DNA from 4 places in the Algoriella sp. genome. Region 1 is predicted to be linked to each of the others. Evidence: riboswitches for the same ligand, from Rfam matches in the RefSeq annotation. Region 1 holds a riboswitch; each other region holds the start of a gene.
What was found. A riboswitch is a leader RNA that binds a small molecule or an ion and turns the genes downstream of it on or off. The one in region 1 is predicted to bind S-adenosylmethionine.

Region 1 (8,271 bases):
ATTTGTTTTGGAATGCTGCGCACGTATTGGCAACGCAACAATTAATTCATTATTATTTGACAGATACCCGAATGTTGGTAGATATTGATTTTATCCAAAAATATAAAAAAGGAACACTTGGAAATACTGATGCCACAGAAGCTGACGTAAAAGAGTTGAAAGAAATGTTAGAAAACACACCAATGCAAATGTTCAAAGATTATAGATCAGAGAAATTATCGTACTATAAATCCTATAAAACAAGTTTCGGAATGACGTTGGAGTCTATCGAAGATGCTATTTTGTTCAATAATATACACGAAGCAATGCATTTGGGTTATATGTTGTCAATGAAGAAAAATATTCCTTTTTAAACTAAAATTGTGAATAATAAAACATGTTGATATACAGAGATGCAAAAAGAAGTGATTTAGAAAAAATAACAGAAATTTATAATTCTACCATCGCTTCTCGATTAGTTACCGCAGATACAGAGCCAGTTTCGGTAGAAAGTAAAATAAAATGGTTTGAAGAACATTCGCCCGAAAAACGACCACTTTGGGTAATTGAAGATGAACTGAATGAAATTGTAGGTTGGGTAAGTTTTCAATCCTTTTATGGACGACCTGCTTATGATGCAACAGTAGAAATCAGTATTTATTTAGATTCAAATCAACGAGGAAAGGGTTTGGGAAAACAAGTTTTGGGATATTGTATTGATAAAGCTCCAGAATTTGGAATAAAAACTATTTTAGGATTTGTATTTTCGCACAATGAACCAAGTATAAGATTATTCAAACATTTTGGTTTCGAGGAATGGGCAAATTTCCCGAATATCGCAACTTTAGATGATATAGAAAGAAGTTTAACCATTTTGGGTAAACGTGTAGGATGAAAAAAGTCTCACTTCATAAAGTGAGACTTTTGTATTTATTTTCCTATAGACCATATCAATGCTTTTTCTTTTGTAGCACGATAAATTGTAGAATGTTCTTCTTTTGGTTCGGGAGAATAATTCCATTTTAGATTAGGAATGTTTTCTTGAGTTAATATATTTTTTAATTCCTCAGTATATTGTAATATATCAGTAGCGCCAGAACCTGCAAACCATAATTTTTTAGTCGTTTTAGGGAAATTTTTCAAATCTTGCTTCGCATTTTTCACTAAATAATGATCGTTCCACCAAAGAGAAGGATCTATTGCGATATAGAAATTAAAAAGATTAGGTTGCTCCATAAAAGTTTCCATGATAAATAATCCAGCTAATGATTCGCCAATAATTCCTTTTTCTGCTTTTGTACGGTAGCGTTTTTCTATTTCTGGAAATAATTCGTCTTGAATAAAAGTTCTAAATTCTTTAGATTCGCCAACAATAGAAGCTATTTTTTTATCTTCTTCAATTTCAGTTTTAGGAGTTAAATCTTTTCTACGTTGTATATTTTCTATACCTACTAAAATAACTGGTTTTATTTTATTTGCTTTAATCAATTCGGCAAGTGTATTGGCAATATGTGGAAAATCTTCTTTTGTTCCACCATCTGGCATGTAGAGAACAGTAAGAGAATCTTTTGATGTAGAATATCCTTCGGGAACCCAAACGTTGATGACACGTTTTTCATTTAATTGTTTAGAATCTACGGTGAAAGTATCGTGTTTCGGAATAGGATCATTGTATTCTGGGAGATTGTTTTTACAACTTATTATACAAGTAAATAATCCAAAAAGTAAAAGTAATTTATAAATTGATTTCATAAGATTTTTTCATGTTAATCAAATATACAATTTTTAGAAAAAATGATAATTATTAATAAAAAAAGATCGCGATTGCGATCTTTTAATTCTTTATCTGAACAAGTTTTTAATAATCCAAAAACTTTACTTTATCTTCTATTGGTTGGCGAACTGCCGTAGGATTTTCTCCATCATATTTTCCCATATAAAAAATACCAACACATTTTTCATTTTCTTGCATAGTTGTAAATTCGTCAACATTTGCAATAATATTAAGAGGAGAAGACCAATATGCACCAATTTTTAGTGTAGAAGCCATCAACCACATATTTTGAACAGCCATAGATACAGCAGCCAATTCTTCCCATTCAGGATTTTTTTCTGCATTGAAAAAATTGATTAATACAATTTTGTTCGACTTATCGCATTTCTCAATCATAGAATTAATTTTTCTATCACTCAATTGTTCTGGTGGAGTTCCTTGTACATAAATTCGTTTTACATATTCTCTGAAACGATCTTTTGCTGGACCTTCCAAAACGATAAAACGCCAAGGTTCTGTTTTTTTATGAGAAGGTGCCCAATTTGCAGCTTCAAAAATTTGAGCTAATTCCTCGCGTGTTATTTCTTCTGTATTATACTGTGGTGGAAAGACAGAGCGTCTTGCTTTTATAATTGATAATAAATCGTTTGCATTCATCTTGTAACTTTTTACAATTTAATTCTACTGATAAGACAAATTTACATTAAATTCAATTAAACTAACATTAAGATGAAAACATTAGATGAGTCGAAATTAAATCACGCTAAAACACAAAAATTTAACTTCAAAATAGGAGATTACTTTAATCAAGCTATTACAATATTTTCTAATAATTGGCAAGATTTTACTTTGTTTGCATTAGCATCAGCAGGTATATATTTGCTTTCTATTTTTACAATTATTGGTCCATATTTTATTATGTTTCCACTAATGATCGGTTATGGAATTGTGACAGAAAAAATAGAAAAAGGAGAAAATTTTGTTTTTAAGGATTTTTTTAAAGGATTTGATAAATGGCAAGATTTTTTAGTTTTAATACTTATCATTTTCGCATTTAGTTTGTTATTTATTATTCCTTATTTTTTCTTTTTATTCGGAATAGGTTTATTTTCTGATAATCCTGAAGAAATATCTCCATTTGTCGGACTATCAATTGTATTTATATTTCCCTTTTTTATGTTAATCGGTATTGTATTTAGTGTTCTAATTTTTCTACCACCTTACCTCATTTATTACGGAAATATGGGTGCAATAGAAAGCATTAAACAATCCATTCAAATTGCGAAAAAGAATTTTTGGTATTTATTGTTATTTGTTTTGTTACAAAGTGTCATATCACAATTAGGCGCTTTTGCATGTTATATTGGTCTGTTAGCAACTATTCCTTTTGGTTATATTATGGGATATTTATTGATAAAAGATATGTTATTATCGGACGATGCAAAAACCGAAATAGATCTGCTTGGTACAAACCAAGAATAAGCTTAATTTTAGCGAATGTTAGCAAAGCATTCTATTTTTAATAAAATGAATGAATTGGGAGCTGCAAAAGTTCCCTTTTTTTTTATGATTGATTTTCTCAAAGAAAATGGAGAAATTATTCCGTTAAATGAAATTTCAGATGAGATAAAATTTGAACTAAATTCTATTCAAAATTATTCAATCAATCGTAGCTTTCTGTTTGATAAATTTCCAATCGATTTTTCAGATTATCAATCAAAATTTAAACTAGTACACGATAATTTATTGTTCGGAAATTCATATTTGACTAATTTAACTTATCCAACAAAAATCAATACAAATCTTAGTTTAGACGAGATTTATCATTTCTCCGAAGCAAAATATAAGTTGAAATATAAAGAAAATTTTGTCTGTTTTTCACCCGAACGCTTTGTGAAAATAGAAAATCATCACATTTTTTCTAACCCGATGAAAGGCACAATTGATGCGTCAATTCCAAATGCCAAACAAATCATTTTAGATGACGAAAAAGAAGCAGCAGAACATGCAACAATTGTCGATTTAATCCGCAATGATCTTAGTTTAGTTGCCGATAATGTTGAGGTTATAAAATACCGTTATATCGATGAGTTGAAAACAAATGATAAGACTTTATTACAGGTTAGTTCAGAAATTAGAGGAGATTTGAAAGTGGATTTTCATGAAAATATCGGAACTATTTTTGATAAACTTTTACCAGCTGGTTCCATTTGTGGTGCGCCCAAAAAGAAAACTATTGATATTATTTTGGAAGCTGAAGACTACGATAGAAAATTTTATACGGGTGTTTTTGGTGTTTTTGATGGCGAAAATTTAGATAGTGCGGTGATGATTCGTTTTATAGAAAATGATAAAAATGAATTATTTTTCAAGAGTGGAGGAGGAATTACAGCGAAAAGTAATGCGAAAGCAGAATATGAAGAATTAATACAAAAAGTATATGTTCCAATTTATTGAATCGATTTGTTGTGTTAACAAAGAACTTAGAAATTTAGACTATCATCAAGCCAGATTTGATCGTACGCGAAGTGATAATTTTAATGATATTCAACCAATTTTATTAAAAGAAATTATTCAATTTCCTACAGATTTATCAGACGAAAAATATAAAGTTAGAATTGTATATGATCGCGAAATTCAACGTATCGAATTTCAACCTTATCAAATCAAACCAATCAATTCAATCAAACTTTTTGAGATTGACCCAAAGATAAATTATACGTACAAATATGTTGACCGTTGGTTTTTTGAGGAATATATCAAAGAAGCTCAAACCGATGATTTGGTCTTGGTAAAATCCAATTATATTACAGATTGTACTTACTCTAATATTGTTTTTTTTGATGGCGAAAATTGGTTTACGCCACGCGCTGTCTTACTGAAAGGAACAATGAGAGAGTCACTTTTGAATGAAGAAAAAATTAAAGAAAAAAATATTAAAGTTTCCGATTTAGCGAACTTTCAATCATTTAAAAGAATCAATGCTATGATGAATTTAGAAGAAAGTCAAGGAGTTAGCATTTTAGAATTATTTTAAAACTCTATTAAAATTATAGAGTTTTATTTGTTTTTTAGTCCATTTAGCATTATATTTGCATAACTTATCAAGAAAGGCGGAGGGAATGGCCCTGTGAAACCTTAGCAACCAGATGACTTAATAATCAAGGTGCTAAATCCAACCTAATAAAAGGTAAAGATGAGTAAAAGTTTTTGACTTTTATCCTGCTTTTACATGTTGGTTTCTTGCGAGTTTTTTGATTAAATAACATGAAAAGAAACAAATTTTTACTTGCATCATTCGCAATTTTCGGATCTTCATTACTTTTTGCTCAAGAAGTAGAAAAAGAAGAGGAACAAACAAATCTTAACGAAGTTATTTTAATTGGTGGTCGTACATCAGAAAGAACAGTTGTAAATTCTTCCGTTCCTGTTGATATTATTGATATTGAACAATTCAAAAAATCTTCACCTCAATTATCTGTAAATGATATTTTAAATTACGTAATTCCTTCGTTCAATTCCGTTCGTCAATCATCATCAGATGGAACAGAACATATCGATCCTGTTACTTTACGAGGAATGGGGCCAGATCAAGTTTTAGTTTTGATTAATGGAAAACGTCGTCATACAACGTCTTTAGTAAATTATCAAAATACGGTAGGTAATGGTTCTGTTGGTACAGATTTGGGGGCAATTCCTATTTCTGCAATAGATAAAGTTGAGGTTTTACGCGATGGTGCTGCTGCGCAATATGGTTCTGATGCCATTGCAGGTGTTGTAAATATTGTCTTAAAATCTAAACCAGGAGGTGACGCATCTTTAACTTATGGACAAACTTCTCGTAACGATGGTGAAACATATAATTTTAATGGAAGTTTCGGTACAAAGTTAGGTAAAACAGGATCTCTTGTTTTTTCTGCAGTAATTACTGATCGTAAAAAAACAAACCGTTCTAAAGATAATAATTTAGATATTTTTGGAGATAATTTCGCCTATGATTTCGCAGATGATCCTGCTGCTGCACGTGCCGCAGATGACGCGAAATTGGCTGCTTTAGGATTAACACGAAAAGATTTTAGATTTCAAGTAGGTGATGCAGCGATTAAAAATCAACAGTTTTTCATAAATGCAGAAACAGCTTTAACAGATCGATTAGATTTTTATTCGTTTGGAGGAGTAAGTTTACGTCAAGGAGAAGGTTTTGGATTCCGACGTTTACCGAGCGAATTACCTACGGAAGCATTAACGATTTATCCAAATGGTTTTCAGGCAACTTTAAAATCAAATATCAATGATTATTCTAATTCAACAGGATTACGATATTCGTATGATGGTTGGAAGATAGATTTGAGCAATACATTTGGTTTTAACTCATTCAAATATAATGTTGATAATTCAATCAACTATTCGTTAGGTATAGATTCGCCAACAAATTTTTATGCAGGAAAACATTCGTTTTTACAAAATACAGTAAATTTAGATTTTTCGAAACGTATCAATCAAAACTTTAGTTTAGCTTTTGGTGGAGAATATCGTTACGAAAAATATCAAATAGAAGCTGGTGATGAGTCATCTTACATAGGTTCTGGATCCGAATCTTTTGTTGGTTTCTCACCTTTGAATGCTGTAAAAGGAGACCGTAATTCTGTTGCAGTTTATGTAGATGGAGAATTAAAATTTGGTGATTTTACAGCGAATGCAGCTGGTCGTTTCGAGAACTATTCAGATTTCGGAAGTACAATCAACGGAAAATTAGCAATGCGTTACGAATATGCAAAAGGTTTTTCGGTTCGTGGAGCAATTTCTACAGGATTTAGAGCGCCATCTTTACAGCAAAAATATTTCAGTAATTCGTACACCGATTTATTTTTAAACGATAATGGCGATCAGGTTTTGGTTACAAAAGGAGTTATTCGAAATGAGTCAGAATTATCAAGAGAAATAGGTTTAGATAAATTGAAAGAGGAAAAATCAATCAATGGGAGTTTAGGTCTTACATTTCGTCCGACGTCAAAGTTATTCATCACTTTAGATGGTTATTTTATTCGTGTAGACGACAGAATTGTGTTGACATCTGATATTACAGATCCTGCTTTAGAAAAATATAATGTTGCAACGGCACGTATTTTTACCAATGCAATAGATACCGAAACACGTGGAATTGATTTGGTTGTTTCGTATGATACACGTTTGGGACGAGGAAAATTGAATGTTAATTTATCTGGAAATATCAACGAAACAAAAATTGTTGATTATCACTTTCCTTCTGCTTTAACAATTGCTCAAAAAGAATTTTTTGGACCAGATCAAGTCAATATTATCGAATCTTTAAGCCCGAAAACGAAAGCAACTTTGGGATTGAATTATGCCATTTCTGGCTTTAATTTTATGGTAAGAAATACTTATTTCGGAAAAGTAACCAAAGATGGTTATCCATGGGGAGTTGTCCAAGAAAACTCGGGTAAAGTTGTAACAGATGCTTCGATTGGATATGATATTACAAAGAATTTTAATATAACAATTGGCGCAAATAATTTGTTTGATGTTTTTCCTGATAAACAAGCGTATGAAAATTCGTATTATGGTGTTTTTCCAAATGCACCAGTACAAATGGGAATGACGGGAGCTTATTATTTTGCAAGAGCAAGTTTTAAATTCTAATTAAAAATAAATAAAATATAGTGTCAATTTTGATGTATTTTGAACATCTAAAATTGACACTTTTTTGTGTATGGCAAGTTTGAAAATTGGTTGGAAAACCGCAGCAGCATTAGTTATTTCGAATATGATCGGAACTGGTGTTTTTACAAGTTTAGGTTATCAGATTTATGATCTAAAAAACACGTATTCTATTCTCTTATTATGGATAATTGGAGGTTTTTTAGCGTTGATAGGTGCGTTTATTTATTCGGAATTGGCATCAAAATTTAAACAATCTGGAGGCGACTATATTTATTTGTCACGAACATTTCATCCTGTTTTTGGTTATTTATCAAGTTGGATTTCTTTATTTGTAGGTTTCTCAGCGCCAATTTCTTTGGCAGCTTTGGCAATGAGTAAGTATTTGAATATTCTTGGATTTAATTTCGGAAAAGAGTTTGCAATTGCAATGATTTTAATTGTTGCCGTTTTTCAATCGTTTAGCTTGAATTTGAGTAGTAAATTTCAGAATGTATTTACAGTTCTAAAAGTTGTTTTTATATTAACTTTAATTGGTATTGGTCTTTATTTTGTTCCAACAATAGAGCCTAATGCAATTGTAGTAGATAATACATGGAAACAAGAATTGCTACTACCTGCTTTTGCAACTTCTTTGGTTTATGTAACTTTTGCATATACAGGCTGGAATTCTGCCTCATATATTATTGAAGAAATTGATCAGCCAAAGAAAAATTTACCCAAAGCACTTTTTATTGGAGTTATTTTTGTGACAATAGCATATGTTTTTCTAAATTATGTTTTTCTAAAACATGCCTCAGCAGTTTCGTTGGTAGGAAAAGAAGATGTTGCTAATATTT
Region 2 (8,271 bases), on a different contig from region 1:
AAGTTTGGAACGATTGTATTTGGAACTCAAAAAAAAACTGTTAAGAATCATTTTAATAACTGTAATTCAGTTCAAAAACTTGAATATAATGAGCAACAATATGAACTGAATTTATTAGACGAGCAAGCATTTCATGAAGCATTTTTAAATTCAGTTGTACATAGAGATTACTCAATTGATGGAATGATATCTATTAATTTTAAAGATGACGAATTAATAATTTCGAACCCTGGAACTTTCTATGGAGGAGTAAATGAAGATAATATTTCCTATCATGAGCCTAGACACAGAAATAAAATTCTTGCTAAATTATTAATGACATTTCAATTAGTCGATAGAGCAGGAATGGGAGTTTTGAGAATTAGTTTAAATTCTTTGAAATATGGTAGAGATTTTCCTCAGTGGAAAGAAAATCAAAATACTATTGAAGTTAAGATGCCATCTGAATATATCAAAGCACCTATTTTTATTCTAACACAAAAATATCTTACGAATTGTAGTATAATGGATTTATACATTATTAATAAATTGTACGAAAAAGGATTTGTTAGCGTAACTGAATTGGAATTAGACTTGAAAAACATTTTCAAAAATCCATGGAATGAAATACTAAAAACTTTTAAAAATGAAAAAATACTTGAATATATTGAGTTTAAAGGTACTAACGAAGGTCTTTTTATTTGTACAACAGAAATAGGTAAAATATGGTTAGATGTAAATAAAAAGTTTAAAATACCTTCTAATAGCGAAAAACATGTAAAACTTTATCAATATCTAAAAAAGCATAAAGTAGCATCTAATGAAGATATAATGAATCTACTAGAATTCTCAAGACCTAGTGTTACATCTAATTTTTTAGCAAAGTTAAAATATGTAAAAAATGCGGGCAAGTCACGTGCAAGTAGGTGGAGTTTAAAATAACTACCGCTAACAAGGTTTTACAAAATGTCAGATTAAAAAAATATAAAAATAAAAACTCATTGTTTTTATTTTTCATATAAATTATAAATAACACAAAAGCTCCTTCTCAGGAGCTTTTGGTTATGCGACGTTGTTGATGAATTCTTTTTCTAAAATTCCGTCGACTATTTTTTCTACTTGTTCTATATGTTCTTTTACAAGCTCATTATCTTCTATTTGTTGTATCTCATAAAACTTTACATGCTTGTTAAACTCTTGTAGTTTTGTGTAATAACGTTTCAGTTCTGCTTTGTTGAAGACGTTGCCCTCTTTTACATAAATCACATGAATATTAGATTTTATGAATTGTGAAACTTCCAAAATATCACCTCTATTTCGAGCAATATCTATCGAATAAAAAATAGATTTCAGGTATTCATTTTTAGCCGTTGGTTCTTTCACTAACCAATCTTCTGTCTTGGGACTTGCTGCTATCGGAATAATATTTAGCACCTTATTAGGAAACAAACAAGCCATTTCCCACGCTATTCCACCACCTAAATCTGCACCAATTATAGCAAAAATCTCTTGTACTTCCAATTCAAACAACGCCAACCAAAACAACACCGCAACATCTCGGGCGGTAATCTTATCACGTGGAATATAATCGTACTTTATGGTTTCGGAAATGCCATTTCCTGGAATATCAATACAGATAACCGTATACTCATTAAGATCAATTGCTTTGTTTTTTCCCATAACGCCTTCCCAATGATACGTACAATCAGAATTTCCTTTTAAGGAATGATTAATCAAAATAATTGGTGCAGTTCCTAATGGAAGCCCAAATGTTTGAAATGTGACTGAAACTTGTTCTAAAATTGTGTTGTCTTCCAGTGGCCATACCGGAAGTGTTAATTGTTGTAAACTTTGCATTGTTTTAATTTTTTTTGGTTGTTCTACATTACTTTTTGCTAAAAAAATCCCCATCGAAACAAATCGACGGGGAAATAAATAAATTAAAAAATAAAATCTCTTTTAATTATACATGACTTCCCACGTCTGGATATTCCAAACCTGTTTGCGAATCGACATCATGTATAAACACGTAAATTTCATTTTTTAATCTTTTTGTTCTATCAAATATAGAAAACATTTTTCGGAAAAAGCTTAAATAAATCTTAATTTTTTGTAAAATTTTCTTATTTACTGTCATGTTGAGCTTGTCGAAACATCTCCTTTCAGAGTTACATCTAATTCAGAATATAAAAAACATCATCACATAGAGAAATAGAAATAACTAAATTTTAGTTTAGATTTCTCGATACCTCGAAATGACAAAAAACCATTAAAAAATATCATCTTGAATTAATTGTTATATAAAACTTGCCAAAGAATATTAAATTTTTGACTTCATTAACGCTCCATTCTGAATGACAATTACTGTCATGTTGAGCTTGTCGAAACATCTCTTTTCAGAGTTACATCTAATTCAAAAATATAAAAAACATCATCACATAGAGAGATAGAAATAGCTAATCTTAGATTAATCATTACACTAACACTCGATTCTGAATGATATTACGTAAAAAACTTCTCCTTGAGAAGATTATAAAGGTGTTTTTTTTGAATGTAAAGCTGAAATGAATTCAGCTTGACAAGACGTATTTTTTTTAACTCTTACTGATTGTTTTAAAATAAAATTATTAAAATGTATAACTCATATTCTAATATTTGTGTAATTTTACACTGTATTTCGAATCGTACTAATAATAGTAACGATACCAACCGAGAGTAGTCTCCACGGTGGTGAAACAATACGGGAATCAATCCAAAACAAACGTTATCTTCCCTATTTATCGAAATACAATATTGTTTAAAATTTAAATATTATTGTATGACACAGAACATTAATGAGCTTAATTTGGCTCCTATTTCTAATGAAAAATTAATTGATTTTATCAATCAACAATTACCAATTACAAATCCTGATTTGAAGAATCATATTATTGCCGAATTCAAGAATAGAGGGTTAGATTATCGCCATTTATACAACTCAAAAACAGATGAATTGAATATTAAATTACCGTTGAGTTTGATAGATGGTTGTTTGTTTGAGCGTAACATTCCGAAACCGCCTTTGGTTGGTAATTTTTATACAATAGTACATCGACTAAGAAATTTCTTGCAACATAGCAAAGAGTTGAATGGAAAGAAATTAAAGACTTTTCATTATATATACGATCAACTTTTTTTGCCTTACGATGTGGTGGAAATAATTTCGGAAGATGAGATAGGAAATCTAACCGAAAATGATGTTTTTGTAACATTCAAAAACTCAAAACAGCATTTCCCGAATGAAGCTGCATTGCAAAAAGTTCCGAAAAATCATTTGATTGTCACTGTAGATAAGGGCAACTATTATCGTGGATTGAACAAGGTTTATATTTCGTTGAATGATACTATTATCCGAGAAGAAAACTTGAATAACGTATCAGCTTAACTAAATTTGCTTTCGACAAATCTCTATATTTGTCGAAAGTATTTTTTTATGACACCAGAAAAGAGAGAATTAGTAGAAGCAAGTTTTAATCGTTCGGAAACCTTAAAATTTTATAACGCATCACTCGTAGAATGTGAAACAGACTATGTTTCGATCAAAATACCAAAACAGGAAATGATGACGCGTAAACATGGTATGTTTAACGGTGCTATGATTGCTTCTTTGGTTGATGTTTCTTCTGGATATGCGGCTGTTTCTCATTATGACGACGATTGCTATGTGGTAACAGTTGAGCTAAAGGTTAACTATTTGCGACCTGCTTTGGGTGATTATTTACTATCTAAAGCCTATGTGATAAAAGGTGGAAAAAAGATAAGTACCATACGTACAGAGATTTTTGTGGTAGATGAAACAACGAACAAAGAAACACACGCCGCTACTTCTTTGGTTACAATGATGAGGATAAAATAAAGTTTTTGAGATAATAACTTTTTATAGAAAAAATCCAAATTTCGAGTAAAATTTTGCAAGACTTTTTCTATCAAGAAATTAGTTTTTGAAGATGAAATTCTGTTCTCAATACAATTTTTATTCACTTTATTTTTAAAAATTACTCGTATTGACGAATTCTAAACAAAATCCACAACAGCTTAGAATATTTTCTAATAACACAATTAATTAAATCAATACATCTTGCTATTTTCTTCTGTTTAGTTGGGTTACTTTTATGAAAAATAACACGATGAGAATAAGAGAACTACAATTATTCACAACTAATTTAGAAAAAACAAAGTCTTTTTATACGGACATTTTAGCTTTTCAATTAATTGATGAAACTTCGAATCAATTTAGTTTACAAATTGGTTGGACAAGGTTAACCTTTGTACAATCGGAGAAAAAGCATATTTACCATTTTAGTTTTTTAGTCGATAAAAGTCTATTTGAAAATGCGTTTGAATGGATGAAAAATAGAGTTGAAATATTACAAACAAAAAATGACGAACAAATTGCTTTCTTCGAAAATTGGAATGCAAAATCATTTTATTTTTATGATGGAAGTGGAAATCTTGCTGAGATTATTACACATTATAATTTGGACTATCAAACTGATACCGAATTTGATCAAAATTCTATTTTAGGTATTTCAGAAATTGGTTTGCCTACAACTGATATTGAAGCTACAAATAAGTTATTAGAAGAAAAAACGACTTCTAAATTCTGGAAAGGTGATTTTGAAACATTTGGTACAAACGGCTCGGATGAAGGCAAGATTTTGTTAACCAATTACTTCATTAAAACAACTTGGTTTCCGACAACTAATAAAATAATTCCTACTCCGTTTACAGTTATTTTAGAAAATGAAAATCAGTTTTCAAAAGTAATTTTTGATAATAATAAATTAAACATATCTAATATCGCCAAACTATAAAAAATAAGCATTGAATAAAAAGCGATATCTTAAGGGTAAAAATAAATCGGATTGTAACTTTGTAGTTCAAATTTCTAAAAATGGTCAATTTTATTCTAATAGCTGTTTGTATTTTGGCTGGAATGGTTTTTAAAGCAACAAAATCTATTCATCCAGATGCGCATAAAGGAATCAATACTTGGATTCTCTATTTAGCTTTACCAGCTGTTTCGTTCAAATATCTTCCGCAAGTTGTATGGTCTAAAGAAATGCTTTTTCCCATATTTTCTACGGTAGTTATCGCGATAGGAAGTTTGTTTTTTATGAAATTCTACAGCAAAGCCAAAGGCTATTCGGAACGATCACGACGCACATTAGAATTGGCAAGTGGCTACAGCAATACCTCTTTTATCGGCTTTCCATTGATAGCAGCATTTTATGGAGAAAAATATCTGAGTATTGCTATTATTTGCGATCAAACCATGTTTTTGTGCTTGTCTACAATCGGAATAGTTTCTGCTCTGAAAGGTGGTAGCAACGGTTCTGGAGCAATAGATGCAAAATTTATCTTGAAACGATTGTTTACATTTCCTCCTTTTTTGGGTTGTATCAGTGCACTAATCTTATCTCAACTTATCGATTTATCTCCTGCTGAACCATTCTTCGACAAACTTGCCGCAACTGTTGGTCCATTAGCATTATTTTCGGTTGGTTTACAACTAAAATTTAATGGCTGGAGAAAACTATGGTCGCAAATATCAATGTCGATGTTATACAAATTAATGATTGCACCTGCGGTTGTTATGCTTTTAGCAGTTGTAATTGGTATAAAAGGTGATGTGGCGAAAATCTCTATTTTTGAGGCTGCAATGCCAACACTTGTTACGTCAAGTATTATTGCGGAACAGTTTAAACTCAATACTAAATTGACGAATTTAATTATCGGAATTAGTATTATTATTGGATTTTTCACCTCAGCTTTTTGGTACGAGATGATAAAATTGGTTATTGGGGAATAATTATAGTTTAGTTTCAAATTAAAGAATGTTTTCTTTAATTTGAATACACATATTAATTTATCTGTAGTTATTTCGTAGTGTTTTTTTTGCCTCTAAAAGTAGATTTTCTTCAAATTTCATCCGTTGTTCATCTCTACTCAAATCATTAAAATATAAAATCATTCCGTTATCAATCCAATCTTGAATTTCTCGATACCAAGTATATAAATATTCAAGATTCAATTCTTCACCAATATGTTCCCTTTCATGACCTTTCCAATCTATTTGCTTGTAAACATCATTGTCTAAAATCTTCATAATTTCAAAAATTTTATTAGGATTCTCAACAATTTTCATTAAATAATATTTGGTTAGAATTTTTGCAGCAGCCGTTTTACTCGGTAAATTAATTTGTAATTCATCTAATGAATGATTAAAATACTGCAATATTTCAAAAGAATTATCCTTTTCATCCATTCCTGCTAAAATATAAATTGATTCAGATTCTATATTTTCATTTAGAGCTTTCATAGCAATATTAGGTAACTCTTTTACCGAATAATTTTCTAAAACATAATTGGAAATACTTTCAATAAAATTCATTGTATTTTGAAGTAAAAAATTATAAATAACATCCGTTGTTCATTTTGAATTAAAATTAGCAAAATGAACAACAGGTAAATAACATTCAAATTTATAAAATCTCTTTCAAAAACAATAAAGTATGTTGCCAAGCTTTGTCAATTTTATTTATTTGTTTCAATTTCAATAATTTTCTTCCCTTTATCACCTAAATATTGAATTAAAAGTTCTTCATAAACCTTATATCCTTGATCAGAGTTCGTGAAAATTAAAATTCCTTGCTTTGTTTTAGGAAGAAAAACAACAAGGCATTGAGTTCCTAAATCAGAACCTCCATGTGAAATTGCAAATTCGTTATTGCCTAAATCATAAATAACCCAACCTAATCCAAAATATTGATTCTCCTTGATTTTAACTTGTTTTTGAAGCATTTCATCGTAAATCTTATCCGATAAATTTCCTCCATTCAACATATTCATTAAAAAATTTCCGTAATCTGCAATTGTCGTATGCAAATCATCTGCAGCATTCGCATTCTTATTTTTTAGGATATCATAAGGGTTTTCATCTTTATCATAACCAATTACAAAACGTGATTCATCTGTATTTTTTGTCCAAATAAAATCGGTATCTTTCATTTGCAAAGGCTCAAAAATCAACTCATTGGCTAATTGATTTAATGACTTCTTGAATTTAATTTCAAGTGCTTTTCTTAGATATTCAAAACCCTCACCAGAATAACTATATTTTGTTCCAGGATCAAACAGAAATTGCAATTTATTGTTCTCCGTTTCACTTCTCCAATTTGGAAAACCAGTTTGATGACTTAAAATAATTCGAGTTGTTAATTGTTTACTTCTAGGATCTTTCGCTATATCAGAATCGGTGTAAATTTTATAAATTGGTTCATCAATATTCCATTTTCCTAGACTTGTTAATCGCAAAGCAACCATTGCTGTAATAGGTTTGGTTAGAGAAGCTACGTTGAAAATAGAATTATACGGAGCAGCATTACCTTGAGAATTCTTACCAAAAACTTTTATTTGTTGCAGTTTACCATCCTCTATAATTCCAAGCCCAAGTGTATTGATATGATTTTCTTTAAGCCAATTACCTGTGAGTGAATCATTTTGAAAATGATTGGTTGTGATTTTCTTTTTTGAGTATGCTTGATGATCAAAACTAAACGAATTAGACAATTTCCATTCTCCATTTTCTAATTCCCAAACATTACTAAATTTTGCAATTCCTTGTTCTGTTTCTCGTTTTTCAGAAAAAGTATGTTCTCCATTTTGAACTGCTGCATAAAGAATTCCATTTTTATAAAGCGGAAAAATTTCTGTTTTATCTTTAATCAAAAATCTCTTTACTTGTCGGTTATCTTTATTATTACAAATTCCTGATTTAAGGTCAGAGATAAATTTTGTTTTATTTGAAATTCCATCTTTATCATGATAAAATTTGAAATGATTACTCAATAGATTTTCAAATTGAGAAACATCACACTGATTAAAACCTACATCAAATAATAGGCTATCTTTTGAAAGAATAACTTTATAAAGTTGGTTAGAATTTTCTGTTTGAGCTGAACTATTTATTGAACAAATACAAAAAAATAGTAATCCGAAGATGATTTTATTAATCATAAAATAATTTTTGTCAAATATTAAATTTCAAGTCTATCTATTCAAAAAAAACACCCGACAATTAGACGACAATCACCCGACAGAACTATATTATATTGAATTTCAATCTATAGCAAAGCTTTTTATTTCTGTCAATTTCAGCTAGATTACGAAGAATCAAAAACACATTGGATAAAATAATTCCAATCAAAAGAACAATTGTAAAAGATCTTCCGAGTTTTAGAAAAATTCCAA
Region 3 (8,271 bases), on a different contig from region 1:
TTAATTTTCGTTGTATCATTTTTCACAAAAAGCATCAATAGTTTTCCAATTATCTTAGGTATTTGCCTAACAATTATTGTATTCCTTTCAAATATGCTAACAGTTTGGGGACAACGTACAAGTGCGCTTGGAATGGTTGTTATGATGACTATGGTTATGAATATGAATGATCTAAGAGCTGAATTTAGTCCATTTCATATTGCATTATTTGTTTCTGCTGGTGCAGTTTGGTACACTATTTTTAGTTTAGCAATCAGTACATTTCGTCCGTACAGAATGGCGCAACAAAACTTGGCTGATGCGATGATTCATATTTCAGAATATATTAGAATTAAAGCCTCTATGTTTGATAAAGATTCTGAATATGATGATATTATAAAAAAACTGATTGACGAACATGTTGTCATAAATGAGAAACAAAATTTAGTTAGAGAGTTAGTTTTTACAAATAAAAAATTAGTAAAAGATCAAACTCCGATCGGGCGATCTATTGTATTTATCTTTTCAGATTTGATTGATATTTTTGAGAATATAACAGCAAATCAATACGATTACAAGAAAATACGCGAAGTTTACGGAGATACAAAAGCGATGCGCAAGATTTATAATATGATGAATAAAATTGCGCATGAATTAAAAATGATAGCTTATCATATCAATTCAAATAAAAAACCTAAACAACCAACATTTGATTTTGAAGTTGAATTAAAAAAAATTGACGATGCTATAAAAGAATTGTATGCAGAGGGCAAAAAACCAATCGTTTTAACTAAAATTTATATCAATTTAAAACAAATTGTTTATAAAATTGAGTTTATACATAAATTCTTCTACGACGATTCTTTTACCGAAAAAAAGAAAAATCCGTTGGATCATGTCGAACATTTTCAACCAACAGTCGATTATTCTATCCGAAAATTACGTGATCATCTCAATCTGAAATCACCAATTTTCAGACATGCTTTACGTTCCTCTATCGTAATGATTTTGGCTTATGGCGTCACTTTTATCATTCCGATGACTTATCATAGTTATTGGATTTTGATGACCGTATTGGTTATCCTAAAACCAGGTTTTAGCGTCACTAAAAAACGAAATTTACAACGTTTAAAAGGAACAATTGGAGGTGGATTAATTGGAATATTAATTTTATTGATCATTCCACAACATAGTATTCGTTTTGTCTTAATGCTATTTTTTATGTTAATGGCCTATACTTTTATTCGTCAAAAATACGCCATCGGAACCTTTTATTTAACCGCTTATATTCTTATATCTTTTAGTTTCTATTCAGAAAAAGATTCTATTTACATTATACAAGAACGTCTTGTAGACACACTAATTGGTGGATTTATGGCTTTTATTTCGTGTTATATTATATTTCCTACTTGGGAAAAAAATAGTATGAATGAATATATTCAAAAAGCATTGATTGCTGACTATGAATTTATCTTTCTAATCTTCAAAAAATTAGCCGATAATGATGTTTCTACAACAGATTATAAGTTAGCACGTAAAGATGTTTTTATTGCAATGGCGAATATAAATTCCGTGTTTCAGCGCGTAATTTCCGAACCAAAAGGCAAACAAGAAAATGCCAAAGAATTGAATAAATTTACAATTTTCAATCAATCATTCGTCTCCTATTCAGTTGGTTTAGTTAAAATTATCAAGAAAAATAATTCTGTTATTTTAACTTCAGAACATATCCGATTAATGAAAAAAATTCTTCAATTACTCTTACAAAATATTCGATTGTATGGTGAATATGAAACGGATCATTTAATGAAGACAATTCAATTTCAAGAGAAAACAATAGCATATACAGAAATTGAAACAGAGGCTTTGCAAAATGAATCTGAATTAATAGAAGATTTGTTAGAGTATTTGTACGAAATAGTTTACGATTTTACCAAAGTTGGGCATGTTTTTGTAACGGACGAACCTTTAAAAGATACTAAAATCACATAAAATGACACTCTCTAACCTATTCAAAAATTTGCGTCCATTCGTAAAACCTTATCGCTCTTTGGTTGTCGCAACTCTGCTTCTAACCTTGCTTGGTTCTTTTACTTCGCAAGTCAATGCAGTTATTTTGAAGTATACTGTAGATTCAATTAACGATTTAGTTGAAGTAGGACAAGGTTTAAAAGAAGGATTAAAAATCATCACTTTCATTTCAATTGTTTTATTAACAAAAGAAATCTTAAATGCTTTTATCAGTTTTGGACAGAAATATTATGGTGAAAAACTAAGAATATTAGTTTCTCAAGATTTATCACAAGCCATTATCGAGAAAATATTGACGTATAAAATGGCTTTTTACACCAATCAAGACAATCAAGCAGGGAAATTACAAACTCGCATAGATAGAGGAATTGAAAGCTTAACACGTCTGGTTCAGAATTTTTTTATTGATATTTTACCTCTTTTTGCCAATTCTATTATTGCGCTAATTTTAATGTTCAACGCTAACTTTTATGTCGGTTTAGTTGGTCTTTGTATTGTTCCGATTTATTTTATCATAACACAGCAACAAGCCAAAAAACTGAGTGGTTGGCGAAGAAATTTGAGAGGTTTCAGAGAACAAAAATCACAAGGAATTATTAGTATTATTGATTCTATTACCGTTATAAAATCATTTAACCGCGAAAATATTGAAGGTAAAAAACAGCTTGATTTACAAAAAAGTTTGACTGATAATCAAATGCAAACGCGTAAAACAAGTTTCATTTTTGATGGATTAAAATCATTTATAGAGCAATTTGGTGTTGTAATTATCATTATTTTGACAAGTTATTTGGTTCTTAACGGACAAATGACAATTGGTGCGATAATGTTTCATATCCTTCTGTTTAATAACGTTTCGGCGCCAATTCGACAATTGCATCGTATTTATGATGAAATGAATGATGCAATGATTTATTCAGAAAGTTTTTTTGGTATTTTAGATGCGAATGAAGAAGTAGAATCATCTGGAAAATATATTCCAACCGAATTAAAAGGGAAATTTGAAATTCAAAATGTAGATTTTTCTTATCCAAATGGATACAAAGCCTTAAAAAATATAAATATGACCATTCAACCTAATAAAATTACGGCTTTGGTTGGTTTATCTGGTGCAGGAAAAAGTACAATTATTAATCTTTTAGATAAATTTTATCAACCAAATTCTGGTAAAATACTTTTAGATGGAATAAATTTAGAAGAATATGATACACAATATTTACGAGATAATATTGGTTTAGTACTTCAAAAAAATCACATTTTTAATGGAACAATCGAAGAAAATATTCGATACGGAAATATCAATGCAACTTTTGACGAAATAGAAGATGCTGCAAAAAGAGCGTATATTCATGATCAAATTTTGGATTTACCAGAGCAATATCAATCCAAAGCATTGTTACTTTCTGGTGGTCAACAACAACGTATTGCCATTGCACGTATGTTTCTTAAAAATCCACCAATTATTTTCTTAGACGAACCTACTGCAAGTTTGGATGCAATTGCGACAGAACAAATTAAAAACAGTATAGATGCTATAAAAAAGAATCGTACAGTAATTATTATTTCGCACAGTATTTCTCAAATTATAGATTCTGATTATACGTATGTGATGAAACAAGGCGAGGTTGTAGAGCACGGTGTACACGAAGATGTGTATAAAATGAGTGGAACTTACAAGGAAATTTTTGATGCAATGGCAAAAAGTCTAAACATAGAAAAAATAGCCAAAACATTAGATGATGACGAAGAAGAAAATTATTAAAAATAATTGAATTTTAAACGATTATAATCATTAACTTTAAAATGAATAAAAGCATTAAGTATGAAAAAATTATTTTTAATAATGGCAAGTCTTACTTTCGTCACCCAATCGTGTGAACCAAAGAAAGAAATTAACAACGAATTAGCAGAAAATAACAAAACATACGACAATGCTTTAGATGTCCCTGTTGGTAAAATTGGCGTGATAATAAATATTGATTCTTTGGGCTTTTTCGATCATAATTCTCAAGATTTAAACACAAAAATAGATTCAAAATACATTAAAAATCAACTTCATCAATTAAATTCTACGTTTGATATTAATCAAATTATTAAAGATAAATCAATCAAAATATTGAATGAAAATCATTATAAATATGATATTATCAACCAATACAACAAGGCCGATTTTCCGAAAGATTTGGTAACCAACGAAAATCTGAAAAATATTAATTTTGATTTGTTAAATAAAAATTACAAACAAGACGATTTGGTTCTTCTTAATATAAAATCTGGTTTAGATTATAACCCAGAAGACAAACAAAAATATGTTGCAAAAACATACGTGTATATTAATATTTTAGACCTAAAAAACAAAGTCTTAAAATACAGTGAAACCATTGGTGGAACAAAATATATAGATGAAGCTGCCAATAAAATTTCGACAAAAAGTCTTGAAATAAAACTGAATGAATCTCTTAACGAAACCTTAGAAATCATTGATAATAAATATTAAAATACATTGAACTATGCGGTCAAATTTATTTGACAATTTTTGGAAGTCCTGATTCTTAATAGATTCAGGATTTTGTTTTATATGGATTTAAGATAAGATTATCTTATCTTTGGCTTTCCAAATTTTAATCAATACAGGTTGATTTTTAATTAATCAACAATAAATCATAATCATTCAATAATGAATTTTCTAACAGTCGAAAATCTTACCAAATCATACGGTATTCGTACCCTTTTCAAAGATGTAAATTTCCATGTAAACGAAGGCGACCAAATTGCTTTTGTTGCAAAAAATGGAAGTGGAAAATCTACTTTACTTAAAATTTTATCAGGATTAGAAACTCCAGATTCTGGTGATATTCGTATAAACAAAGGTGTTAAAATTTTGATGTTAGATCAATCAGATGATTTTGACGAAAATTTGAAAGGTGAAGAATATATTTTCAATCACTCTAATGAAGTTTTAGATGTTGTTCATCAATACGACAACATGATAGAAAATGATCCGACAAATCCAGAATTAATGGATTTGATGAGTAAAATGGATTTGTTAGATGCGTGGAAAGTAGAACCTACGATTAGAGAAATTCTGTCGAAACTTAAAATTGATTTCTTAGATCAAAAAATCGGGAAGCTTTCTGGTGGTCAGCGTAAACGTATTTCATTAGCCAAGTTTTTAATTGATTTAAGTTTTGAAGCGGGTTATGTTTTATTGATTTTAGATGAGCCAACCAACCATTTGGATATCGAAATGGTAGAATGGTTAGAATATTTCTTGAACAAAGAAAATAAAACTTTGATTTTGGTAACCCACGACCGTTATTTTTTGGATGCAATTTGTACCAAAATATTAGAAATGGAGGACAAAATGCTATACGTACATTCGGGCAATTACGAAACATATATTACCAACAAAGCGTTGCGTGTAGACAATCAAAACGCAACAATTGACAAAGCAAAAAATCTATATCGTAAAGAAATAGAATGGATGCGTCGCCAACCAAAAGCGCGTACAACAAAGTCAAAATCTCGTATTGATGCTTTTTATGACACAGAAGAAGCTGCAAAGCGTAAAATTGTAGATCAAAAAGTAAAATTAGAGATGGTAATGACACGTTTGGGTCAAAAAATCATCGAAATGGAACATGTTTCGAAAGCTTTTGGTGAGAAAAAAATTCTTGACGATTTCTCTTATATTTTTGCTCGTGGAGCTAAAATTGGATTAGTTGGTAAAAATGGTGTTGGTAAAACAACTTTTTTACGCATTTTAGAAGGAATAGAAGATGCCGATTCTGGAATTATAGAACGTGGAGAAACATTGAACATTGGACATTTTAAACAAGAAGGTTTAAAATTTAATGAAGATATGCGCGTGATAGAATTTGTGAAAGATATTGCAGATTTCTTTCCATTATCTAACGGTAAAGAAATGCGTGCCGAACAATTCTTAGAAATGTTTTTATTTTCTCCAGAACAACAACATACACACATCGGAAAATTGAGTGGTGGTGAGAAAAAACGTTTACAATTATTAGCAATTTTATACCGTAATCCGAATTTCTTAATCTTAGATGAGCCAACAAATGATTTGGATTTACCTACTTTGACGGTTTTAGAAGATTTCTTAGAAAGTTATCAAGGTTGTCTTTTGGTGGTTTCTCACGACAGATATTTTATGGATAAAGTGGTAGATGAACTAATGATTTTTGAAGGAGAAGGAATTCTTTCTCGATACATGGGAACGTACACAGAATACTACATTGACAATAAAAATAGACCAGAAACTGAACCAAAAAAGATAGAAAAAGTTGAAATTATAGAAGAAGTAAAAATTGTTGAACCAATTAAAACTGAAACGAAATCAAAAAAATTATCTTTTAAAGAACAGCGCGAATTAGAAGAAATAAATAAAGCTTTACCTACTTTAGAAGCAAAAAAAGAAGAGTTAACAAACTTACTTTCAGATCCAAATTTGGCGTATGATAAAATCGCAACAATTGGCGATGAATTACAAGCTATTGTAGACGAAATTGAAGAAAAAGAACTCCGCTGGTTAGAGTTATCAGAATAAAATGAAGGAAGCAAATTGCTTCCTTTTTTTATGAATATATCCTTCAATAATAATTATTTAGAAGTTTATTTTGGTGATTAAACTTTTTAAACTATATTTACTCTATCAATCATCAGGAGTTTCTGAAAATTACAGAACACCAACCGAGCGTAAACCTGCTACGGTGGTATAGAATGAGGGCAAACCGCCAAATAAAAGGTTAATCTCCACTCTATCCTGTTGTTTTAATCATTCTAAAAAAATATTAAACAATGGAAAATCTAAAAAATGAATTTATCTCTTTATTCAGAGAATTAACGGACAATGAATTAATAGAACGCTTTAATCAATCTGTCGGAATTAGCGCATGGAATACCGCAAGAAGATGTTACGTAAAAACATTATTCAATGAATTACAATACCGAAATTTTGATTGTACAACAGTAGAAAGAGGAAATACATTTTCTCTTCAACACAAAGTCATTTTGGTTGAAAATAGATTAGAATATTTGGAGTAAAACATTTTAAATTCTTCAAAATTATCTGAAATTAACCTACATCAAGTTTATTATTCTTAAAGTGTAGTATTTTTATTAAAATATTTTATTATGGATAGAAAAAGCTTCATAAAAACTTCTTTATGGACTTCTTTATTGGCTTTCACAGGTATTTCTGTAAGTGCAATCACGAATAATGACGACAAAAAAATAGATAAGAAAAAACCTAAAAAAGATGGTTTGAGAGGTGTGGAAATGGTTTGCTCGCCAACCAATACGCATATGGTAGGAAATGGTTTTAAGGTGATGAATTTTTATCCGAACGGAAAAGGTTTTGAGGAGCGTATGAGTCCGTTTTTCTTATTAGATTTTAATGCGGAAGTTAATTTTCCACCGTCTGATATTGCGCACGGCGTTGGTGTGCATCCACATAGAGGAATAGAAACTATAACTTTTGCCTATAAAGGTGCAGTGGCTCATCATGATAGCGCTGGAAATTCGGGTGTGATAAATCCTGGTGATGTGCAATGGATGACTGCTGGTGGAGGCGTTTTGCATAAGGAATATCACGAGCAAACCTTTAATCAAAAAGGAGGCGCTTTTGAGATGTTACAGTTATGGATTAATTTGCCCAAGGCACATAAAATGACTCCTGCAAAATATCAAGGAATTACCCACACAGACAAACCAAAAGTAGAACTGCCAGATGGACAAGGAACTGTCTTTGTGGTTGCAGGCGAGTTTAATGGCGTTTCGGGTATTGCGACTACATTTTCCCCAGTTCACTTGTACGATATGCATTTGAAAAAAGATGCTAAAGTGAGTTTTGAACTTCCTGAAAATTTTAATTCTGGATTGTTGGTTGTAGACGGCGATATTGAAGTAAATGGTAATAAAGTACCTGAAAATCATTATGTTCAATTAGCTAATGAAAAGGGAGCAATTGAGATAAAAGTGAATCGAAATGCTCTTGTAATGGTGCTTAGCGGCGAACCTTTGAACGAACCTTATGTGAGTTATGGTCCTTTTGTGATGAATACGGAAGACGAAATCCGTGAAGCGATTGAAGATTATAAGGCTGGTAAGTTTGGTTTTTTGGCAGATTAGTGAGGTTATAATTATAAAAATTTATTTTTAACTATCTTTATCAAAAATAAATCAATGAAAAAATTAGCACTTATTTTGGGAATTTTTGCAAGTAATTTTGCCTTTTCTCAA
Region 4 (8,271 bases), on a different contig from region 1:
GCATCCAAAACATGAATTGCTTTGTCATATTCTGGTGCAATTTTTACCGCAGTATGTGCTTTAGAAGTTGTTGCGCCACCAATCATTAATGGAATATCAAGATTTAAGCGTTTCATTTCTTTGGCAACATGTACCATTTCGTCAAGTGAAGGTGTAATTAATCCTGAAAGGCCAATTACATCAACTTTATTTTTTTGAGCTTCCTCTAAAATCTTTTCAGCAGAAACCATTACGCCTAAGTCTATAATTTCGAAACCATTACAACTTAAAACGACAGAAACAATATTTTTACCAATATCGTGTACATCGCCTTTTACGGTTGCCATTAAGATTTTTGAAGGTTCTTTTTCTGTTTTATTTCTTAGTTTTTCATCCTCTAAAAAAGGAGTAAGATAAGCGACAGATTTTTTCATGACGCGAGCAGATTTTACAACCTGAGGTAAAAACATCTTTCCACTTCCAAATAAATCTCCAACAACATTCATTCCGTCCATCAAAGGACCTTCAATTACTTTTAATGGTGATTTTATTTTTTCTAAAGCTTCGGCAGTATCTTCGTCAATATATTCTGTAATTCCTTTTACTAAAGCGATTTCAATTCGTTTTTCTAAAGGTAATTCTCGCCAAGCATCGTCTTTTTTCTTCTCTTTTGTAATTCCTTTTAATCCTTCAGCAAAATCGATTAATCGTTCTGTTGCATCATCACGTCTATCTAATAATACATCTTCTACGTGTTCTAATAAATCTTTTGGAATGTCATCATAAATCTCAATCATTTCAGGATTTACAATTCCCATATCCATTCCATGTTGAATTGCGTGATACAAAAATGCAGTGTGCATTGCTTCACGAACAGCATTATTTCCACGAAAAGAGAAAGAAACATTAGAAACACCACCAGAAACTAACGCATGTGGTAGATTTTCTTTGATCCATTTTGTTGCTTCAAAAAAGTCGATTGCATTACGTCTGTGTTCGTCCATTCCAGTTGCGACAGGAAAAATGTTAACATCAAAAATAATATCGTGTGGATTAAATTTTACTTGATTAACCAAAATATCATACGAACGTTTTACAATTTCGATACGTCTTTCGTAATTATCAGCCTGACCATTTTCGTCAAAAGCCATCACGACTGTCGCGGCACCGTAACGTTTGATTTTTTTCGCATGTTCTATAAACAATTCTTCTCCTTCTTTAAGAGAAATAGAATTTACAATTGCTTTTCCTTGTACGTTTTTTAATCCAGCCTCGATGATTTCCCATTTTGAAGAATCAATCATAATAGGAACTTTGGAAATATCTGGTTCAGAAGCAATCAATCGAAGATATTTTACCATAGAAGCAACGCCATCAAGCATTCCTTCATCCATATTAATATCAATGATTTGTGCACCACCATCTACCTGATCGCGGGCAACTTGAAGTGCTTCTTCAAATAATTCATCTTTAATTAATCGTAAGAATTTTTTAGAACCAGTAACATTTGTACGTTCACCAACGTTGACAAAGTTTGAATTTTCACGGACAATTAAAGGTTCTAATCCAGAAAGTTGAATTTTTATACCTGACATTATGCGTTTATTTTTCTTGGTTCGTATTCTTTTGCTAATTCTGCCATTAATCTTATGTGGTCTGGTGTTGTTCCGCAACATCCACCAATTATATTAACTAATTTTTTTTCTAAAAATGGACGAACATAATCGCGCATCATTTCGGCAGTTTCGTCATATCCACCAAAAGCATTTGGTAGCCCTGCGTTTGGATAAGCACTAACATAAAAAGGAGCTTTTTCTGCTAAAACTTCTAAATATGGAATTAAATCTGTTGCGCCCAAAGCACAATTTAATCCTACTGAAAGTAAATCTAAATGCTCTAAAGAAATTAAAAAAGCTTCTGTAGTTTGTCCAGAAAGTGTGCGTCCAGATTTGTCTGTAATTGTACCAGAAGCAAGCAAAGGAACATTAATTCCTGTATCTTCTATTGCATCTTGAATTCCGAAAAATGCTGCTTTTGCGTTTAATGTGTCAAAAATAGTTTCTACTAATAATGCATCAACACCAGCTTCTAACATTGTTTTGGCTTGCGAATAATAAACTTTTGCCAAAGTATCAAAATCTACATCACGATAACTTGGATCATTAACTTGTGGCGAAATTGAGGCTGTTTTGTTTGTAGGACCTAAAGAACCAACAACAAAACGTGGTTTTTCGGGTGTAGAAAATTCTTCGACAGCTTCTCTTGCCAAACGAACAGCTTCGTAATTTAATTCGTCCACCAAATCAACCATATCATAATCAACCATAGAAATAATATTGGCGTTGAAGGTATTTGTTTCAATCAAATCTGCACCAGCAGCCAAATATTCTCGGTGTATATTTTTGATGATTTCGGGTTGAGTTAAAACCAATAAATCATTATTTCCTTTAAGAGAAGTATGAAAATCCTTGAAACGTTCGCCTCTATAATCTTCTTCTTGTAAATTATGTTTTTGAATCATAGTGCCCATAGCACCATCTAAAATCACTATACGTTCTTTTAGTATATCGTCTAATTTCATTTTATTTTTTTAAAAAACCTTAGGGGAAGAATAGCGAAGTAGCTCCTTATCTTTCTCTTAAATTAGAGTAGGATGTAGCACCCAACTTTGCTTTGGGTTGCCAAGATTTCAGCGGGCCTAATCCCTCCATCTTTTCTTCATAAGGCACCTACAAAAGTATCTAATCTCAATAAAATAAAAAAATGATAATGATAGAAAAGAATTATTATTTATATGTCAATAAAATAAGTTAATCATTACATATAATTGAATTAAAAAATATTGTGTTTTTAAAGTGTATTTTGAATTTTATTCTATTAAATAGTGTTTTTTTAGAAAAAATATTTTTATTTTAAAAATATTAGAAACTTATTAAGAATAATATTTTAATCTGAATCTATTTTTGATATTGTATTAAAGAAATATATAAGGGTATACTTATAAATTATTATTAATTAAGAAAATAATTCTGTTTTAATTGTTTTTATAGAATTATTTTAATTTAAAATATTGTTTTTGATTAATATTAAGAAAAATATAATATTATTAATGAAATTATATTTGGAGTTTAGAATTGCTTTACATTAAATTTGCCCTCAGAAATAGTTCATTAAAATTTACAGTTTATCAAGAAAAGTGGAGGGAAATGGCCCAAAGAAACTTTAGCAACCTAATAACAAAATTAAGGTGCTAAATCCATCCGTAAGGGAAGATGAATAAAGACTTGTGCAACCAATCATTCAGATAATTTCTAATTTGTTGGTTCAATTGTTTTTATTTGGCAATTGAACCAATTTTTCTTCTGCTTTTTTGATAAAAATCACTAAAATTAAACTTAATTAAATGAAAAAATTAAATATCGGTTTATTCGGATTTGGCGTTGTAGGAGAAGGAATTTACAAAGTTTTAGAAGAAAAACCGCAACTTAACGCCACAATAAAAAAAATTGTAATTAAAGATTTATCGAAACCAAGAAATGCGCCGAGCGAATTATTTTCTGATAATGCCGATGATATTTTGGAAGATGATGAAATAAATGTAGTTGTTGAGTTAATTTCCGAATCTGATGCGGCGCATGCTATTATAGTAAAAGCTTTTGATAAAGGTAAACATGTGGTAAGCGCAAATAAAAAATTGATTGCAGAACATCATAAAGAATTATTAGAATTACAATATAAAAATAATGTTTCATTTCTTTATGAAGCCTCTGTTTGCGGGTCGGTTCCGATTATTAGAAATTTAGAAGAATATTTTGATAACGATTTATTGAATTATGTTTCTGGAATTGTAAATGGAACGACGAATTACATTTTAACAAAAATGGCGAAGGAAAATGAATCATATCAAGATGCACTGAAAGCGGCTCAAGATAGTGGTTTTGCTGAAGCTGATCCGACTGCAGATGTGGAAGGTTTTGATGCGGCGAGTAAATTGGCGATTATAACGTTGCATGCTTATGGTAAAAAAATTGATGTAAAAGATGTGATTCGCAAAGGAATTATGTCGCTACAAGTTCAAGATTTTAAATATGCAAAAGAAAAAGGTTATACAATAAAGCTTATTGCTAACTCTACAATAAATCATCAAACAGGAGAAATAAATTCGACCGTATTGCCAACTTTTGTGAAATTAAATAAAACAATTGCGCTTGTAAACAATGAATATAACGGTGTTTTGATTGGAAGTTCGTTGTCAGACGAGCAATTTTTATATGGAAAAGGCGCAGGTCGTTTCCCAACTTCTTCCGCAGTTTTGAGTGATATTTCAGCTTTAAATTATGATTATAAATATTCAATCAGAAAGTATGATGAAAAAGAAGAAGGTGTATTTAATCAATCTGGACAATTGAAAGTTTATATTGGTTTTAAAGATAAAAATTTAGATGTTGTTTCTTATTTTGATGAAGTTGAAGAACGTTATGAAAGCCCTGATTACAGTCATATTATAGGAAAAATAGATATAAATACATTAAAAAATAAAGAGTTAATAGAAAATCCAAATCTATCTCTGATAGTTTTAGACTAATTTTTGTGAATAAAATGGGAACTAAATTTAGTTCCCATTTTTTATTTTATTGATAATTTCAGAAAGTTGTTTTTTCATTAAAAAACCGAAAGTTTTATCAATAATTTGAAGTTTTTCATTCAAAATAATCCAAAAAGGATAATTTTCTTGTTCATTTTTATTTAGAAATTGTTTAACAAAATCATGAGTTTTAGATTTATTATTTGGTGGAAATTTATTTCCAAGAAAATCTAATTCAAAAATACTTTCCCCATTAATTTTCAGAAAATATAATTCGTCGTTCAATTCATTTTTTAAGGATAAATTATTTTCTATTTCCCTTTCTTGAATTTTGCAATAAGCACACCAATCTGTATAGAAATAGAGTAGAATTGGCTGAGGTTTTTTCGGAAATTCTTGATTAAACTTATCTAAGCTTATTTGTCCGAATATTATTCCAGAAAAATATAAATAAAGAATTAATACAAATTTTTTCATTTTATCTAATTGTATATCTCAAACCAATAAATCCTCTAATTCCTTGTAATGGTGCGTAATTATAAGCAGTATCAAAAGTGTATCTATACGGATTATTGATTGGATCATTTATGTTATTATTAAAAGGATCAAATGGACGCATTAATGGATTTTTAGGTATAAAATTGAAGATGTTTTTCAATCCACCATAGATTTCAATTTTTCTAAATGATTTAGTTAGCTGAATATTTGTCAACATATAAAAAGGCGAATATTCTGGACGAAAATCATTAGGTAAAATAGGTAAGCGCATTTTTCCGTACCAATTTCCAGTTAAATCAACTGTAAATCGTTTCGGAAAATTATATGAAATAACATAATTACCAGACCATTTTGGCGCATGAAATTGTTGACTTTTTTGCATTTGATTGTTTTTATCCCGCTCTTTTCTGTAAACATCCATATAGGAGAAACCGAAATTTATTTTCAGAGGAAATCGAAAAACAATATCCGTATTTATTGAAATTCCTTTAGAAACGGCATGTCCGTCTAAGTTATCATAAATGATTAAATTTTGATTTGTTTCAAAATCTCCAACAATTTTATTCGTAAAATAAGAGTAAAATACAGTAGCATCTAAATTGAAATTTCCAAAATCGAAGGTTTTATTGAAAACGTAATTTAAGTTTCCGTTGTAAGATTTTTCAGGATTCAAATCATTTCTTATAATCACTTCGCGTGAACCAGTTAGTGCAGCATGGTCTTCTGTAAAGAGATTTACAACACGAAAACCAGTACCAAAACTTGCTCTGAAAATATGTCTATTATTCGGTGAAAACTTATATGCAAATCGTGGCGAATGTATGTCTTTATGGTGTTTGTCATAATCTAATCGATAACCCAACAAAAGTTTATGTTTAGATGAAAATGTGATTTCATCTTGAATAAAAACACCAGGTAAAGGAGATTTCATGGGATTATTCTCTTTGTTTTCATTTGCTGTTCCTGGCGTGTTGTCGTCATAAAAAGTATACTTATAAGTAGCTCCTGTTAACAAACTGTGCTTGCCAAGAATCTTGTCCCAATAGGCTTGTGAAAAAGCAACATGTTGTTTTGCTTGGTAAGAATTTGTACCATAAAATGAATTTTGTTGATGAAAATTATACGAGAATTGTGTGTAGATATTTTCTGTTGTTGGCAATTGATACATTCCTATAATTTCTGCTCGGTTTGTAAAAATACTTTCACCATAAATTTTGTCACTTCCTCTGTCTATCCGTTTGTCATATTGCATTTCTCCGCCCCATCTGTCTTCGTATACGTAACGAGAAGCAATACTTGCGGTTTTATTTTTAGAATGTTCAAAATTCCATTTATTGAAAATAGAAATTCTATTCTGTAAAGTTAAATCTGTAAAATTATCGTTGTTTTTATCTTGTTTATTATCAAATAAAAAATAATTGATACCTATTAATGAATTTACTTTATTATTGATTTTGAATTTATAAGCTAAATCAATATTGTTTTCTAACCAAGAAGTTGTGTATAAATCTGCACTAAATTTATTTGCTTTTGTAGCGTCTTTTGTAATGATATTCACTATTCCGCCCATTGCTTCTGTACCGTAAAGTGAAGACGCAGGACCTTTTACAACTTCAATTCTATCAACCAAACTATTTGGTATTCCATTCAGACCATAAACGGTAGATAGAGCAGATACAATAGGCATTCCGTCAATCAAAATCATGGTATATGGACCTTCCATTCCATTTATATGTATATCTCCTGTTGCGCAAACGTTACAATTTATTTGTGGTTGAATTCCATTTATCATTCCAATAGATTCAAACAAAGTAGGATTAGGGTTTGTCTTGAAATATTTTGAAGTATAAACTTCTATTGGGACGGGAGAATCTTTCTTGAAAACAGGTTTCATAGTTCCTGTCAGTACGACCTCATTCAAATTTTCAGGATTATTTTTGATAGAATCTTTATTAGTTTCTTGGGCGGACGAAGAAATTGTTAGAATAAAAATTATGGAGTTGATTATTTTCATATAAAAATACTTGAAGTTAAAAGTTAGACAAATCTAACAAAAATATTATTCAAAATGATTTTTAATTATAAAAGATGTTTAACTTATATTTGTTAAATGAATTCATTAGTCGAAGAAAATTATATCAAAGCATTATTTCATCTCTCAGAAAATGGGAAAGGTGAGGTTAATGTCAAAGATTTGAGTAAGCATTTGAACATAAAAATGCCAACGGTGAATAGTATGATGAAAAAATTATCTGAAAAAGAATTGGTGATTTATGAAACATATAAACCACTTCGATTGACTGATAAAGGTATATTGAAAGCATCGCTAATTGTTAGGAAACATAGATTAACAGAGATGTTTTTGGTAGATAAAATGGGTTTCGGTTGGGAGCAAGTGCATGAAGTTGCAGAGCAAATAGAGCATATACAAAGTCCGTTATTCTTTGATAAAATGGATGAGTTGCTTAATTTCCCTAAAATTGATCCGCATGGTTCTCCAATTCCCGATAAAGAGGGGAATTTTGAACAAATTAATTACAAAAAAATGTCCGAATTTACAGCTGGAGATGTTGTGGAAATTTGTGCAGTAATTAATTCTTCAGACGAGTTTTTAAATTTTCTTAATACAAAAGAATTATCCTTAGGTTCTGTTCTTAAAGTTGTTGAAATTGAGAGTTTTGATAAAAATATGAAAGTTGATTATTCTAATAAAATAGAAGTTTTTAGTTTGCTTATTTCAGAAAAATTATTAGTAAAAAAACTGAATTAATTTATGATTTATCAACTTATTGTATCTGTTTTTTTACTGTTTTATTTTTACGCTTTTGGTTTGTTATTTCAGAAGGTTTTACCACAAATAAATCATTATTTTAGTTTAACAATTTTGAACGGAATGATAGGTGTAGGGCTTATAAGTTTTGTTCTCGCTTTTGTAATTCCACTTAATTTTACGTACGAAATTTGCTTGATTATTTTAGCTTTATTTGGGTTGATTTATTATAAAAAACGGAGTATTGAGTTTTTGAAATTCTTCAAAAAAATTACTTTATATTTCTATCTAATACTGGTTTGTGGACTTGTTTTTACAGTTACTTATCCTTACATTTTAGATCATTTTGGTTATTATGTTCCAACAATAAAATGGTTAGATTTTGCAGGATATGTAAAAGGATTATCAAATCTTGAATGGGTTTTTGTTCAAAATAGTT

Region 2: it holds a riboswitch for S-adenosylmethionine, as region 1 does, so the genes downstream of both, RSC72_RS10300 (hypothetical protein) here and RSC72_RS03915 (TonB-dependent receptor plug domain-containing protein) in region 1, are expected to answer to the same signal.
Region 3: it holds a riboswitch for S-adenosylmethionine, as region 1 does, so the genes downstream of both, RSC72_RS12005 (hypothetical protein) here and RSC72_RS03915 (TonB-dependent receptor plug domain-containing protein) in region 1, are expected to answer to the same signal.
Region 4: it holds a riboswitch for S-adenosylmethionine, as region 1 does, so the genes downstream of both, RSC72_RS03605 (homocysteine S-methyltransferase family protein) here and RSC72_RS03915 (TonB-dependent receptor plug domain-containing protein) in region 1, are expected to answer to the same signal.

The regions. Positions count from the first base shown of each region.
Region 1 covers NZ_JAVXKG010000006.1:10,133-18,403, forward strand. Annotated here, with positions in the region: gene RSC72_RS03880 (DinB family protein) at 1-353, shown strand, start outside; gene RSC72_RS03885 (GNAT family N-acetyltransferase) at 377-874, shown strand; gene RSC72_RS03890 (alpha/beta hydrolase) at 910-1,731, opposite strand; gene RSC72_RS03895 (nitroreductase family protein) at 1,838-2,410, opposite strand; gene RSC72_RS03900 (hypothetical protein) at 2,483-3,235, shown strand; gene RSC72_RS03905 (aminodeoxychorismate synthase component I) at 3,251-4,210, shown strand; gene RSC72_RS03910 (aminotransferase class IV) at 4,194-4,790, shown strand; SAM riboswitch class I at 4,852-4,956, shown strand; gene RSC72_RS03915 (TonB-dependent receptor plug domain-containing protein) at 5,021-7,414, shown strand; gene RSC72_RS03920 (APC family permease) at 7,485-8,271, shown strand, end outside.
Region 2 covers NZ_JAVXKG010000022.1:43,234-51,504, forward strand. Annotated here, with positions in the region: gene RSC72_RS10285 (ATP-binding protein) at 1-44, shown strand, start outside; gene RSC72_RS10290 (ATP-binding protein) at 1-921, shown strand, start outside; gene RSC72_RS10295 (alpha/beta fold hydrolase) at 1,042-1,836, opposite strand; SAM-I-IV-variant riboswitch at 2,647-2,749, shown strand; gene RSC72_RS10300 (hypothetical protein) at 2,798-3,403, shown strand; gene RSC72_RS10305 (PaaI family thioesterase) at 3,452-3,874, shown strand; gene RSC72_RS10310 (VOC family protein) at 4,146-4,832, shown strand; gene RSC72_RS10315 (AEC family transporter) at 4,913-5,830, shown strand; gene RSC72_RS10320 (hypothetical protein) at 5,888-6,412, opposite strand; gene RSC72_RS10325 (serine hydrolase) at 6,556-8,037, opposite strand; gene RSC72_RS10330 (helix-turn-helix domain-containing protein) at 8,123-8,271, opposite strand, start outside.
Region 3 covers NZ_JAVXKG010000029.1:14,014-22,284, reverse strand. Annotated here, with positions in the region: gene RSC72_RS12025 (FUSC family membrane protein) at 1-1,971, shown strand, start outside; gene RSC72_RS12020 (ABC transporter ATP-binding protein) at 1,973-3,772, shown strand; gene RSC72_RS12015 (hypothetical protein) at 3,833-4,507, shown strand; gene RSC72_RS12010 (ABC-F family ATP-binding cassette domain-containing protein) at 4,688-6,577, shown strand; SAM-I-IV-variant riboswitch at 6,682-6,782, shown strand; gene RSC72_RS12005 (hypothetical protein) at 6,829-7,074, shown strand; gene RSC72_RS12000 (pirin family protein) at 7,165-8,160, shown strand; gene RSC72_RS11995 (hypothetical protein) at 8,215-8,271, shown strand, end outside.
Region 4 covers NZ_JAVXKG010000005.1:93,678-101,948, forward strand. Annotated here, with positions in the region: gene metH (methionine synthase) at 1-1,574, opposite strand, end outside; gene RSC72_RS03605 (homocysteine S-methyltransferase family protein) at 1,574-2,560, opposite strand; SAM riboswitch class I at 2,604-2,706, opposite strand; SAM riboswitch class I at 3,161-3,258, shown strand; gene RSC72_RS03610 (homoserine dehydrogenase) at 3,383-4,564, shown strand; gene RSC72_RS03615 (thioredoxin family protein) at 4,592-5,041, opposite strand; gene RSC72_RS03620 (TonB-dependent receptor plug domain-containing protein) at 5,043-7,076, opposite strand; gene RSC72_RS03625 (metal-dependent transcriptional regulator) at 7,173-7,832, shown strand; gene RSC72_RS03630 (LIC_10190 family membrane protein) at 7,836-8,271, shown strand, end outside.